DNA from 2 places in the Bacillus cereus group sp. Bce041 genome. Region 2 is predicted to be linked to the other one. Evidence: riboswitches for the same ligand, from Rfam matches in the RefSeq annotation. Region 2 holds a riboswitch; the other holds the start of a gene.

Region 1 (7,475 bases), 960 kb from region 2:
ATGCTCATTACGATAAAACTAATAACTGCACCAATTAAATTAACCGTTAATTTTAAAACCCATCCTTCAGGTTTTTCGCGAAGCCACTTTAATACCATCCCTGTTTGAGAAAGTGTAAATGGAATAAATACCCCTACTGCATATAACGGAATTAAATGTTCTGTTTGTCCTTGGAAAGCTACAATTAAAATAATCGAAGCAACTCCAAGTATTATAATACCGTTTGAGTAACCTAGACGGTCTCCTCTAATCGTAAACATTCTCGGTATGAATTTATCTTTTGCGAGGTTAACCGCTAATAAAGGAAATGCAGAATAGCCTGTATTAGCTGCGAGAATTAATATTAAAGCTGTTGTACCTTGTATGAAATAGTACATGAAATTACGTCCAAATGTTTGTTCAGCAATTTGAGAAACAACTGTTACTTCTTTACTCGGCGTCACTCCGTAATAATAAGCTAAAAATACAATTCCTGAAAATAACACAGCAAGTAATGCACCCATTGCAAGCAATGTTTTTGCAGCATTGTTTGGCGCAGGATCTTTAAAGTTCGGAATTGCGTTTGAAATTGCTTCAACACCTGTTAAAGCAGAACTACCTGATGCAAATGCTCTTAACAGTAAAAACAAACTAATACCCGCAACCGGCGTTCCGATCGGCGTGTGTAAAGTTGGTGAAACGTGACCAGTCAAAATATTATATATGCCTACACCAATTAATATAAATAGGGCTAAAACAAATAAATAAACAGGATATGCTAAAACAGAAGCTGATTCCGTTACTCCTCTTAAATTTAAGATCGTAATAAATATAACAAATATAATCGCAATGATTACATTATGTGCATGTAAACTAGGAAAAGCAGATGTTAGCGCATCTGTACCCGCAGATACACTTACCGCAACAGTTAAAATATAGTCGACTAATAAAGATCCTCCAGCAATTAAGCCTGGATTCATCCCTAAATTTTCTTTTGATACAACATACGCTCCCCCGCCATGCGGATAAGCAAAAATAATTTGACGATAAGATAAAATAAGGGCTGTCAATAATACTAATACCCCAACAGCGATCGGAATGGAATACCAATAAGCGATCGCTCCCACACCTGCTAAAGCAATTAAAATTTGTTCTGGACCGTAAGCAACTGATGACAATGCGTCAGAAGATAAAATAGCTAAAGCTTTCGTTTTATTAAGCTTTTGTTCTCCAAGCTCTGTTGATTTTAACGGTCTTCCAATTAAAAATCTTTTAATAGATGAAACCAATGCTGTCCACTCTCCAATAATTTTGTACGAACTTTTCTGCTTGTTACAGCCAGTAAACGATTTCTTCAGAAAACAAAAAATGTCTACAAGCCATAGCGAAATAGACTTGTAGACATTATTTTTTTTGTCGCACAAGCTCCACCTTCCTTCTCAATATAACGCTTACGAGGTTAGCTGTCGGATTCGGGCCTATGAGTAGCCCTACCTTTTTCAAGGATTCACCCCATCGGATTATGTACTAATCCGTAAAAACGGGTCCCCCGTACCATGCGGTTTCAGCGATTTAGAAAATTGAAACTGTGGATTATAATACTCCTTTATTTTCAAAAAGTAAACAAAAATTTTTAATAAGAAAAAAATTAAAATGATTGCGCATAATCCGCTGAGAAATATACATAATGAATATTAAAAATCCGCAAAGGAGACCCATATGTCTAAAGAAAAGAAGCCTATTTTTTCCGATTCATATTTAGATGCAGTAGCAAATGAAATTAATCAGTTATATGGTAAACGTGAACAGGAAATAAATTTGACAGATAGAACGAAAAGAAATAAATAATTTGTCATACAAAAAAATAAAAAAGATAGCAATACACTTATATATTGCTATCTTTTTTATTTTTTCATACATCTAATTCTATTACAGATTTGTTAAAGGTCATCTCTTCATACACCTTTAAATTTTGATATATAGATTCTAATAATGGTGCCGCTATAGAAAATTTCTCTGCTACATCCAGTAAATATCCTTGCAAGTGCTTCCCTTCAATAAACGAACCCTTTTCCATATCACGTTGCATTGATGACTTCATATCATACGAAATTTTATCAATCGTTTTCATATGTTCCTGGGCAATATTAGCCTTTACTGGAGCTCCTAATACTCTCATGATTTGTACAGATTCCTCAAACACATTACGGATAAAATCACGGCCGCCTTCACTTTCACGGATTGGTCCAATTGGTGCACGCATTAACGTTGTCACACCTGACATTACAGTAATAAATAAATATTTATGCCACATATCTTGCGTAATATTTTCACTTAAAACAAAACTAGATTTCGTACCTGAAAATGCTTTAGAAATATGCTTTACTCTCTCTGAATTTTGAGACTTAATTTCTCCAAACACAAGTCTGTTGGCAGCGCTGGTTTGTACAATTTCTCCTTGATCGTTTAACGTCGTCTCGATAAAGCATAAACCGCCAATTACTTTTTCTTCGCCGAATTCTTTTTGTAATAGCGATAAATGAGCGATACCATTTAACAATGGAATGATTACAGTATTTTCGCCAACAAACGGCTTCAAATCTTGAATTGCCTCGTTTAAGTGATACGCTTTTGTTGAAAATAAAATAACATCAAATGGAGAAGTTCGCTCTTCTTTCGTTATTAATTTCGGTCGGAAGGAAAAATCCCCGTTAACACTTCGGATTACAAGTCCTCTTTCCTCTAATTGTTTTTTCCGTTTACTACGAACAAGAAACGTGACATCTTCTCCCTTCTCGACTAATCTGCCACCAAAAAATCCTCCGACTCCACCAGCGCCTAATACTAAAATCCGCATACAGCATCCCCCTTTTCAAAATACAATTTTATAACTTTTAGTATACATAACATTATACATGTTCCCTGCTAAATAAGCTGAATTTTCACTCTCAATTGAGTATAAAAGAGTGGTTATTTTCAAATAAATTTGGGCATGTTGTTTCTATAGCATATATGGAAAGGACACAATGTAGATGGAGGCAATACAATCAATTGAGGAAAAAGGTGTAGCAACAGCTATATTTCAATTTATATTCCCGTTTTCGTTTAAAGCTGGATATGAACAAGAGATGTTCCCTTTCTTACAAAAAAACGATTTTCGTCCTTTTCGGCTCGATCATCTCGATGATGAAAATACATATTATGGGGAGTTTAAAGTTTCACATCAAAATATGGAAGCATACTATCTTTCATTTACAAATAAAATTCTCTTTCCTCACTCAGAGCATCAAAAGGGCTTGCAACGTTATTCAAAGGACCTTAACTTAACTGGACATTTAACAACAAACCTTATTTCAATTCCATTCAAGATACACTCTATTGATGTCACACTTTGTCCTTATGAACTTGGCTTCTTAACAATTCGAACAGAAGTAAACACTGCTCCAAACATGACTTTATCTGAAGCAATCGAATTCGCTGCTCGCTTCCGTGTACTTGAAACTAAAAATGATACAAATGAGACTATTTGTATTGAATGTAACGGAAAAAAGTATTCCCAAGTTGAAAAATTCATTTTTGGTTATTTATTTCATGGTGTAACTGATTTCTTTGAAAAGAAGAGATTAAGAAGTTCATACTTTCAAACCTTCCCTTTCTTCGAAGACCAAAGAATGTACGTCCAAACTTTATTGTCACTAAAAGAAGGTATGGAGCTTAATGAAGTGGATGTTTATCGTACTTCTAGTCTTTCCGGATTAACAAGTGATGGTAAGCCATATGTGAGCGCAAATAACCTTCCTTACATTCATGACTATTTAAAAAAACACGCTTACCAGAGATGGACTCCAAATCGTTATTTCATAATGGAAGAACATATTTTTACATGTGTAACAAATGAAGGAGAACGTAAAATCGCTAAACTTGCTAGTCAAATGTACGGAGAATTTTATTACGCTTTATTATTAAACCTATTCCATAAAATTGTTTTATTAAAAATGGCTAACGCCTATGCTGAGCTAAACATTGAACAAGATACTAATGAAATAGAGAAATTAATTTATTCGATCAATTCGTTCACTGCTAATTATTTTTCTTTAGAATTAGTATCCCAATCACAAAGTGAAGATATTTTCTTTCGTTTAAGAAAACTTTTTAATATTGAGGTTCTATACTCGAACGCGAAACAAAATCTTGATAGTTTGTTTAAATATCAAGAAAATGTCGCCTCTAAAAAAGATAGCCTCTTATTATTAATTTTAACGCTCTACTCTGTAGTGGGCCAAATGTTAGGGTTTACTATGATTGACCTTTTCAGAAACACCGATTCAAACAAAATATCGTCACCTCTTGAATTTTTCGCTCTATTAATTGCGATTAGCGGCATTGTCATTTCACTTATTTTAGGAGCCCAAAGTTTATACCAATGGGGTCTACAGCATAAACGAAGAAAAGCTTGGGTAAAACAAACTGTACTTTCTGCCGTTAAAGAGAAAGAAGATAAAAATTAAAAAAGGTTATTTTCAAATTCTTGGCGCGCTGCATTAAGTGAAATTTTTATGAGCGATTTTCCGATTATATCGGCGCAACTCGAAATATATCAGCGATTTTTTTAATATATCGACTTACCGACAAATGACAGGACCGGATAATAAAAAAAGGGTGCTCCAAAATAAAACTTGGAGTACCCCTTTTATTATACGAATTCAGTTTACTTCCCTGCTTCGATTTGCTCTAATGCAGCAGCTACTTGCTCTTCCGTTAATTCATGTTGTATTACGTAGCGGTTACGTGGACTTACACGACATTCATGAGAACATGCACGTAAATATTTCGCTTCGTTTTCTTCAGAACATAAAATTTTCTTATTACATTCTGGATTTGAACAGTTTACATAGCGCTCACAAGGTTCACCTGTAAAGTGGTCTTTACCAACGATAACATGTTCTTTTTGGTTTACTGGTACAGCAATACGCTCATCGAACACGTAACATTGTCCATCCCAAAGCTCACCTTGTACCTCTGGGTCTTTTCCGTACGTTACAATTCCGCCGTGAAGCTGACTTACATCTTCATAGCCTTCACGAACTAACCAACCAGAAAACTTCTCACAACGAATTCCGCCTGTACAATAAGTTAAAATCTTTTTACCTTCAAGTACTTCTTTATTTTCACGAATCCAATCTGGTAATTCACGGAATGATTCGATATCAGGTTTAATCGCACCTTTGAAGTGACCTAAATCAAACTCATAATCATTTCGTGCATCAATGATAACTGTATCTTCTTGTTTCATTGCTTCATAAAAATCTTTTGGCTCTAAATACTTCCCAGTTATTTCGTGTGGGTTAATGTCATCTTCTAGACGAAGTGTAACTAACTCTGGACGAGGACGCACGTGCATTTTCTTGAATGCATGACCATCAGCTTCATCTATTTTAAATACGATACCGTCAAAACGTGGATCATTGTTCATTGCTTCCATGTATTTCTCTGTTTGTTCTACAGTTCCAGAACAAGTTCCGTTAATACCTTCTTTCGCTACAAGAATTCTTCCTTTTAATTCAAGTGAATTACAAAATTCTAAATGCTCTGCCGCGAATTCTTCTGGGTTTTCAATTGTTGTGTACATGTAATATAGTAATACTCTGTATGGTTTTGTAGTTGCCAATGTATTTCTACCACCTATCTAATTTTTAAAATCATGTATAAGTTAACGTTCATATCAAAACATATATAATAAGAAAATGAATCCCATTTTCTTTTCTTTATACTATTTTCTATCAGTTAACAAAAATAAAAAACAAGATTACACATCAAAACACTATGGTTATGTTGTAATCCCAATATATTATATATCATACAAATGCAATTCCATCAATTAATATGCTGGATTATCGGCTTTATGTTCACATAAATTTCAAAATTGACCCTTTAATTTATTATGTTTCCCCACGTCATCACACCATAAACTCCCAATTTATTTTACGTTATCACACCATCCATTGCATAAAGGCATATAATTTGCATTAAGGAAACTTTCGTGTTCAAATGAAATTATCATATAACATATCTAAATGTATTGAAATAATGAGTAAGAATAAATACAATAATTTCATCAAGTTAACATTTTAAAGGGGAAAACTACTATGAATAAAGATATAACAAAAGATGAACATCTCCCTTCTGAAAGTACAACCGTACAATCAGCTCACTTAGCTTTAAGTGGAGAAACAAAAGGCTGGAAAAGACTGTTACCATTTTTAGGACCCGCTTTTATAGCGTCCGTTGCTTATATTGATCCTGGCAACTTTGCTACAAATATCGCAGCTGGTTCACAATATGGATATTTACTATTATGGGTTATACTCGCCTCTAACTTAATGGCTGTATTAATCCAAACTTTATCAGCTAAATTAGGAATTGCTACAGGAAACAATTTACCCGAAATAGCTCGTGAAAACTTTCCAAAGCCTGTGTCTATCGGTTTATGGATACAAGGTGAACTAGTTATTATGGCTACAGATTTAGCGGAATTTATTGGAGCTGCATTGGGGCTTTACTTACTATTTGGAATCCCGATGCTACCTGCCGCTTTAATTACAGCAGCCGGATCATTTATTATCCTTGAATTTCAACGTAGAGGATTTCGTCCACTAGAAGCTATTATTACAGGAATGATTTTCATTGTAGTAATTGCTTTTGGGATTCAAGTTTTTTATGCAAAACCAGAATTAAGTCCCCTTCTTTCAGGACTATTTATTCCAAAATTCCAAGGTGTAGACAGTATATTACTTGCAGCAGGGATTTTAGGTGCGACAGTTATGCCGCATGCAATATACTTGCATTCTGCATTAACACAACGCCGTGTGGTCGGAACAACTGACGAACAAAAGAAAAAGATTTTTCGTTTCGAATTTATCGATATTATTATTGCAATGGTTATTGCTGGAGCAATTAATGCAAGTATGTTAATTGTTGCTGCTGCACTATTCTTTAAAAACGGCTTGCACGTTGAAGATTTAGATGTTGCTTACACTCAATTTACCAACTTAGTAGGTCCTGTATCAGCTGCTTTGTTTGGAATTGGGCTCTTATCAGCAGGACTATCTAGCTCTTCTGTCGGTACAATGTCGGGTGATATTATTATGCAAGGTTTCATTCGCATGCATATTCCGTTATACTTACGCCGATTTATTACAATGATTCCACCATTAGTTATTATCGCTTTAGGTGTAAATCCAACTTACGCTCTAGTCATGAGCCAAGTCGTCTTATCATTCGGTATTGCATTTGCACTAGTGCCACTTATTATGTTTACAAGTAACAAAAAGATTATGGGTGCACTCGTTAACCACCGTATAACAACATTTATCGCTTGGATAATTGCAGCACTCGTTATCGTTTTAAATATCTTCTTACTGTATCAAACATTTGTAGGGTAATGAAAAAAGGGTATTCCAATTTTAATTTGGAGTACCCTTTTTGGATGAAATGAT
Region 2 (7,475 bases):
TGTAAATAAAATTGGTCTTATGTTTGTACCAATGTCTCTTTCTATCATGCTAGGAAGTTTTTGCTACAAATTTTTGCAAAAACGCCTCACAACAAAGCAAGCTTTATTTATTACGAGTTTCTTCAATATTATATGTGTCGTTTTATTCTCTTTCACATATAACATCAATATCCCATTTATCATTATCGTTACATCTTTGTACGGTTTTAGTATGGGACTTTCTATGCCAACTCACACCACTTTATTAACAGAAGAATTCGTACAAGAACGCGCAACAGCTATCGGTATGTACAACTTCATCCGCTATCTTGGTATGGGCACAGGGCCACTTATAGGTGGATTTCTTTTATTTAACCAAAATTACTTTTGGATTTTCTTCCTAGGCGCAATTATGTTTTTACTTGTAATCTTATATACAATGAAAATGCTAAGCCTTCATGCTGTACAAAAATTAAAATAGAGCCCCAAAAATGTCGGCTCTATTTTACCCTCTTTGATCCGCAACAATATGAATATCAATATACTTTGTTTGTCTCATAATTTCATTTACAATAGAACCTTTTCGAATTTCTTCCCACCGCGTTCTCGCTGATTGCCCAAGTAAAATTTGTGTTACTTGCAATCTTTTCGCGACTTCAATAATAACATCCGCTGGCTTTCTTCCCTTTGCTTCTTCTAATACAAAACTCGCATCAAATTGATTCGTGAGCGCCTTCCACTCTTCAATCGTCTGCTTTTTTCCAGCTGAAATAGAATCTATATTTTCCCTCTCAACGTTTAATACGTACAATTCAGCATTTAACCGATCAGCCATGCGCCATCCCCGTCGTATTAATTTCTCCGCTGTTGAACTGTATTGTACACAAACGAGAATTTTTTCTTTTACGCCAATCGGTTCTATTACTGTTTGGCTAATTTTCTCGTCCATATCATCCGCAACTTCTCGAAGTGATAATTCCCTAAGTGCTCCTAAGTTATTAAGTGTAAAGAAGTTTTGTAAGCTTTGCTGAATTTTTTCTTCTTTATATATCTTTCCGTCTATTAGTCTCTTCCTTAATACCTCGGGCGTTGCATCAACGAGCTGAATTTCATTTGCTTTTTGTAAAATAAAATCTGGAATTCGTTCTCTTACTTTTACATTCGTAATTTGAGCTACAATATCATGAACACTTTCTAAATGTTGAATATTAAAAGCTGATAATACCGATATACCAGCCTCTAACAATTCCTGCACATCCATATAACGTTTCTTATGTTTAGAACCAGGAACATTACTATGCGCAAGTTCATCCACTACAACTACTTGCGGCGCGCGTTTTTTTATTCCTTCCACATCAAGCTCATAAAATACCTTTCCTTTATACTGTATTTCTTTCAAAGGAAATTTTTCTAAATCAGCAATTGCTTCTTCCGTCTCTTTTCTTCCATGCGTTTCAATTAAACCAATTACAATATCAATTCCATCTTTTTTCATTTCCCTTGCATCAAAGAGCATTTTATAACTTTTTCCTACGCCTGGAGCTGCTCCTACATATAGCTTTAACTTTCCGCGATTTTGCTGACGAATATATTCTAAATATTCCTCTGGCGTTCGCCTTTGAAACTTCGGTTCATAATCATCTGCATACAAAATAAACACTACCTTTCATTCGAAACAACGCTACCTCAATCCATTAGATTGAGGTAGCACTGTTACTATTTCATTAATTTCTGTAATGCCAAATTTAACTTTAAGACGTTTACGCGGGTCTCTCCAAATAAACCAAGCGCAGCACCTTCTGTTTGATCTTTAATCAATTGATTAAGTTTTTCTTTCGGAATATTCGTTAATTTCGAGATGCGATCCACCTGCACCGAGGCCGCCTTTGGACTAATATCAGGATCAAGCCCTGAACCTGAATTTGTCACTAAATCTATTGGTATTTCTGTAACCGGAACAGCTGGATTTTTTTCCTTCCAGTCCGCAATACTTTTCTCTACTCGCTTTGCTAAATCTGGATTAGATGGTGCATAGTTATTTGAACCAGATGCTTCAGCCTTATATTCAATACTAGAAACACGCCCTTGAAAATAACGTGGATCCGTGAAGTTTTGACCAATTAATTTAGAACCAATCACTTCATTTTTATCATTATATATTAGACTTCCATCCGCGTTATCCTTCATTACTGCTTGTGCAATACCAGTAACAATAAGTGGGTATACAAGTCCACACAACACTAGAAATGTAAAAGTAATACGGATAATTGGTGATAGTATACTTTGTTTCTTCTCCATCTTTTTCCCCTCTTCCTTATATAAACAAGCCGACAATCATATCAATTACCTTAATTCCAATGAACGGAACGATAACTCCGCCAAGCCCATAAATAAGTAAGTTTCGGCTAAGCAATGCATTAGAACTCATCGGTTTATATGCAATACCTTTCATCGCTAACGGAATGAGTAATGGAATAATAACAGCGTTAAATATTAATGCTGATAAAATTGCTGACAGTGGTGATGTTAGTTTCATAATGTTTAATGCTTCCATTTGCGGAATCGCAAGTGTAAACATTGCTGGAATGATTGCAAAATATTTCGCTATATCATTCGCAATACTAAACGTCGTTAAAGCACCTCGCGTCATTAACAATTGCTTACCGATTCCTACAACCTCAATAATTTTCGTTGGATTTGAGTCTAGATCAATCATGTTCGCCGCTTCTTTCGCTGCTGTCGTACCACTGTTCATCGCTAATCCAACGTCCGCCTGTGCTAATGCTGGAGCATCATTTGTACCATCACCTGTCATCGCTACAAGTTTCCCTTTATCTTGCTCTGCTTTAATAACAGCAATTTTATCTTCCGGTTTACACTCGGCAACGAATTCATCTACTCCAGCTTCTTTTGCAATCGTTGCTGCTGTTAACGGATTATCACCTGTACACATAACCGTTTTAATCCCCATTTGGCGCAACTGTTCAAAACGATCACGCATACCCGGTTTTACTGTATCCTTTAAATAAATTAAGCCATAAATACGATTATCTACTGCAACTACAAGTGGTGTTCCGCCCTCTTTTGAAATTAAGTCTGCTTTTTGATTTACATCTTTCGGAATTGTTCCGCCTTGTGACTCAACCCATTCAATAACGGCACCTACAGCACCTTTTCTCACTTTCGTTCCGTCTTGTAAATCAACACCACTCATTCTCGTTTCTGCTTTAAACGGAACAAACTCACCTTGTTCTGCAAGTTCTCTATTATATGATATAGATTTTCCCTGCACATACTCGATAACAGATCGACCTTCTGGTGTTTCATCTAAAACAGAACTAATAGCGGCCCACTTTCCAACTTGCTCAATCGTTTCATTTCCTACAGGTAATAATGTATGAGCCATTCGGTTCCCAAAAGTAATTGTACCTGTTTTATCTAAAATAATTGTATTAATATCGCCAGCAGCTTCTACTGCTTTCCCTGACATCGCTAACACGTTAAATTTTGTTACCCGGTCCATCCCAGCAATACCAATCGCTGATAGCAAACCACCAATTGTCGTTGGAATTAAACATACTAACAACGCTACAAGTACAGCAGTATCAATTTGAAAGCCTAAATAATTTGTAAAAATCGGCAACGTCACAACGACGATCAAGAAAATAAGAGTTAAGCTCGTTAATACTGTATTTAAAGCAATCTCATTCGGCGTTTTTTGACGAGCAGCTCCTTCTACTAAAGAAATCATTTTATCGATAAATGATTCACCAGGATTACTCGTAATGACAATTGTAATTTCATCACTTACGACCATCGTTCCACCTGTTACGGAACAAAAATCACCGCCTGCTTCTTTTATAACAGGAGCTGATTCACCTGTAATTGCAGATTCATCTACAGATGCTAATCCTTTGATTACTTCGCCATCACTTGGAATCATTTCTCCTTGTTTTACGATAACAACGTCACCTTTTCTAAGATCAGTTGCTGAAACTTGGACAATGTCTCCATTTTCTTTTACTACATTTGCAAACACATCTTTCTTCGACTGCTTTAAAGAATCGGCTTGCGCTTTACCACGACCTTCTGCTAATGCTTCTGCAAAATTCGCAAATAAAACTGTAAATAATAGAATGAGAGAAACTGTTATATTAAACCATCCTGGTATACTACTAGAACTGCTTGGAAGAAAAGATAAAATGAACGTAATGATAAATCCAATTTCCACAACGAACATAATCGGATTCTTTATCATGACCTTCGGATTCAATTTCGCAACGGATTGCTTCATCGCATGTGTTACGATATCACGATCCATCGTTTTCGCTTGTCTAACTTCATCTTCTACAGCATGTATTTGGGACTCATTTAATTGTTTTTCTTTTACTACTACCGGTCTCATCATTTACCCTCCATTACTTCAATGTAAGAAATTCTGCAATTGGACCGAGTACTAACATTGGGAAGAATGTTAATGCACCGACAATTACAATTGTTCCGATGAAGATGCCACCAAATAAACTATTATCTGTACGGAACGTTCCGACTGTTTCTGGCACTACCGTTTTTTCTTTCAATGAAGCTGCCACAGCTAGCATCGTAATTAAACTGAAGTAACGTCCTAAAAACATAACTAAACCAGTCGTAATATTCCAAAACGGTGTATTATCTCCTAATCCTTCAAATCCAGATCCGTTATTCGCAGCTGACGATGTATATTCATATACCACTTGCGTCAAACCGTGGAAACCGGAATGAGAAATAGCATCCGTCCCTAAATTTGTTGAAAGAGCTAATGCCGAAAATCCTAAAATGAGCAATGGATGAAATAAAATCGTGACCGCGATTAATTTCATTTCCTTACCTTCAATCTTTTTACCTAAAAACTCTGGTGTCCGTCCAACCATTAACCCAGATATAAACACCGCGATAATTGCATACATAATAATGTTTACAAAACCTGCTCCAACGCCGCCATACACAGTATTTAACATCATATTTACAAGCGGAACTAAACCGCCAATTGGTGTTAACGTATCATGCATCGTATTAACAGCGCCTGTTTCAGCAGCTGTCGTTACCGTTGCGTATAGTGAAGAAAATACTGTTCCAAATCGTACTTCTTTCCCTTCTGTACTTCCTTGTACATGTTCGATACCCATTCCATTTAATGCCGGATTCCCATTTAGTTCAGATGTCGTAATCGTTATAAATCCTAGTAAAAACACCATAAAAAGTGATACGAAAAGGATGCGACCTTGTTTTTTATTTCCTACCATTCGTCCGTACGTAAATGGAAGTGCTGTTGGTAATAACATCATAAGCATCATTTGCAAAATATTACTCATTTGTCCTGGATTTTCAAAAGGATGCGTAGAGTTCGCTCCGAAAAATCCACCGCCGTTATTTCCAAGTTCCTTTATGGAAACGAATGATGCAACAGGTCCACGTAATATACTTTGCTTTGCCCCATCAATCGTTTGTGCTGTAACCGCCCCATCTAACGTTTGCGGTACGCCAAGTGCGACAAAAACTAGTGCCGCAATAAATGCAATAGGAAGAAACACTCTCGTTAACGCTCTCGTAAAATCAACGAAAAAGTTACCAAGTTCTTTTCCAGCAAGTCCTCTTATAAAAGCCATAACGAGCGCTAATGTCGTTGCTGGTGCCGCAAACATTAAAAATGTAATCCCGATTAATTGTGATAAATAGGATAAACCATTTTCACCGCTATAATGCTGTAAATTTGTATCAGCCATAAAACTAATCGCTGTATTAAAAGCGAGCGTAGGCTCCATCCCTTCAATATGCGCTGGATTTAGCGGCAGCACACCTTGTAATCTGAAAATGAAATATACAACAACAATCATAAATCCGTTGAGTAAAACTAATGATAATGCGTACTGTTTCCACGTTTGATTGTATTCTTTTACACCCGTAATTTTAAAAATAAGTTTTTCAAAAGGCCCAAATACTTTATCTAGCGTTTTGCTACCTTGAAAAGCTTTTTCTAAATAAACCCCCGTTGGCTTTGCTACTAAAATAAACAAGAGCATTGTAATAATGACTGCAACCCAAATCATAATGAATGATTCCCCCTAATTAAAACTTCTCTGGATTTAATAATGCATACACTAAATACACTGTAATTGCTGCGACAATAACCGATAAGACAATCATCATGATTGCTTTCCTTCTTTCACAACTTTATCTGACCAACTTGCAAGACTTGCCATTGATGCAACTAATAAAATAAAAATCCCGACCATTACAACATCTAACATAGCTATCCCTCGCTTTGATTTTTGTTAAAATTTACCATTTAAATATTAAAAAAGAACACTGAGCTCTACTCAGTGTTCAAAAAATGAACAACAAAAAGTAAACCTCCTCTCTAAACGCTTACGAGGTTAGCTGTCGGATTCGGGCCTAAAGAGTAGCCCTACTTTCAAAACTGAAAGATTCACCCCAAGTGACGATGCACAAAATTGGTTCCCCCGCTCCATTTCTGGAACTCAGCGATTTTAGGTTTTTTTGGAAATTTTATGAATGATTTATGAGAGTAAATATACTCCTCTATATTTCACTTGTAAAGGAGTAAATTACTGAAAATAATAATATTTACATTTATTTAAACGCTTACATTGAAGATTATTACTATTATTTCATCTATTTTCTTTATTTCTCTTCTCTTTTCTTAAAAATGACCTTTTAAATATGAAATAAAAGAGCGAATGACATGAAGTGCATAGCTTGTTGCACTCAGCATTCGCTCTTTTTTATTCAACCTTTATTCTCCTCGTAAAAATGCACGTAAATTTCTCCCGCGAATATAAACTTGTGTCAATTCTGCATGTAGCTGCTCATACTCGGTAATATCTACCTCTAAATACAAAGCATCTTTTGATGGTAATATAATATACGGCCCTGGAAAAAGGGGATCGATCTGAACCAATTCTTGAACTCGCTCTACCGATACTGCCCAACGATTTGCTATATCTCCAAGTAATAGTACCTTCATCATTTCTTCCCCCGCCCTATTCAAAAAATAAAAAAGAAATATTATCACAATTTGTAAACACGACAAACTTAGCTCCAATTGTTTCATAGAGCCTCGCTGGATATCGTTTATTCCTTGTAACAACAGTAATAGGTGCTTGAAAAGAAAAGCGAATGTGTTCTGTGAAAAAACTAACGATTGGAAGCTCATCCCCTAGTAAAATCACCTTCTTAATACACTCACAAATACTAGTAAAGTCCTGCTCCTTACTGCAGCTATAAGTCCAATCAAACCCACAATTCCTAACTTCAGCCGCTATCTCTTCATTTGCTGTAAAAATAATTAACTCATGTTGAAATGATACTAAATCTCTTAAACTATTTACCTTACTTTCTTCTCCAACACAAATAAGTGTTAGTTCCATGTACCTCATCCTCCTTAGTATAAAAGAAATCAAACATAGATTGATATTCCCCTATACTAATCAGATCGA

The links. A riboswitch is a leader RNA that binds a small molecule or an ion and turns the genes downstream of it on or off. The one in region 2 is predicted to bind cyclic di-AMP.
Positions count from the first base shown of each region.
Region 1: it holds a riboswitch for cyclic di-AMP, as region 2 does, so the genes downstream of both, ACUN13_RS06415 (APC family permease) here and ACUN13_RS11495 (SipW-dependent-type signal peptide-containing protein) in region 2, are expected to answer to the same signal.

Region 1 covers NZ_JBQXON010000002.1:93,641-101,115, forward strand. Annotated here, with positions in the region: gene ACUN13_RS06415 (APC family permease) at 1-1,268, opposite strand, end outside; cyclic di-AMP (ydaO/yuaA leader) riboswitch at 1,413-1,559, opposite strand; gene ACUN13_RS06420 (hypothetical protein) at 1,699-1,827, shown strand; gene panE (2-dehydropantoate 2-reductase) at 1,892-2,836, opposite strand; gene ACUN13_RS06430 (hypothetical protein) at 3,012-4,487, shown strand; gene trhO (oxygen-dependent tRNA uridine(34) hydroxylase TrhO) at 4,688-5,647, opposite strand; gene ACUN13_RS06440 (Nramp family divalent metal transporter) at 6,126-7,421, shown strand.
Region 2 covers NZ_JBQXON010000002.1:1,055,163-1,062,637, forward strand. Annotated here, with positions in the region: gene ACUN13_RS11465 (MFS transporter) at 1-460, shown strand, start outside; gene kdpDN (KdpD-like non-kinase potassium sensor) at 485-1,639, opposite strand; gene kdpC (K(+)-transporting ATPase subunit C) at 1,696-2,277, opposite strand; gene kdpB (potassium-transporting ATPase subunit KdpB) at 2,294-4,384, opposite strand; gene kdpA (potassium-transporting ATPase subunit KdpA) at 4,398-6,065, opposite strand; gene kdpF (K(+)-transporting ATPase subunit F) at 6,085-6,165, opposite strand; gene ACUN13_RS11495 (SipW-dependent-type signal peptide-containing protein) at 6,162-6,266, opposite strand; cyclic di-AMP (ydaO/yuaA leader) riboswitch at 6,368-6,513, opposite strand; gene ACUN13_RS11500 (hypothetical protein) at 6,773-7,006, opposite strand; gene ACUN13_RS11505 (hypothetical protein) at 7,020-7,406, opposite strand.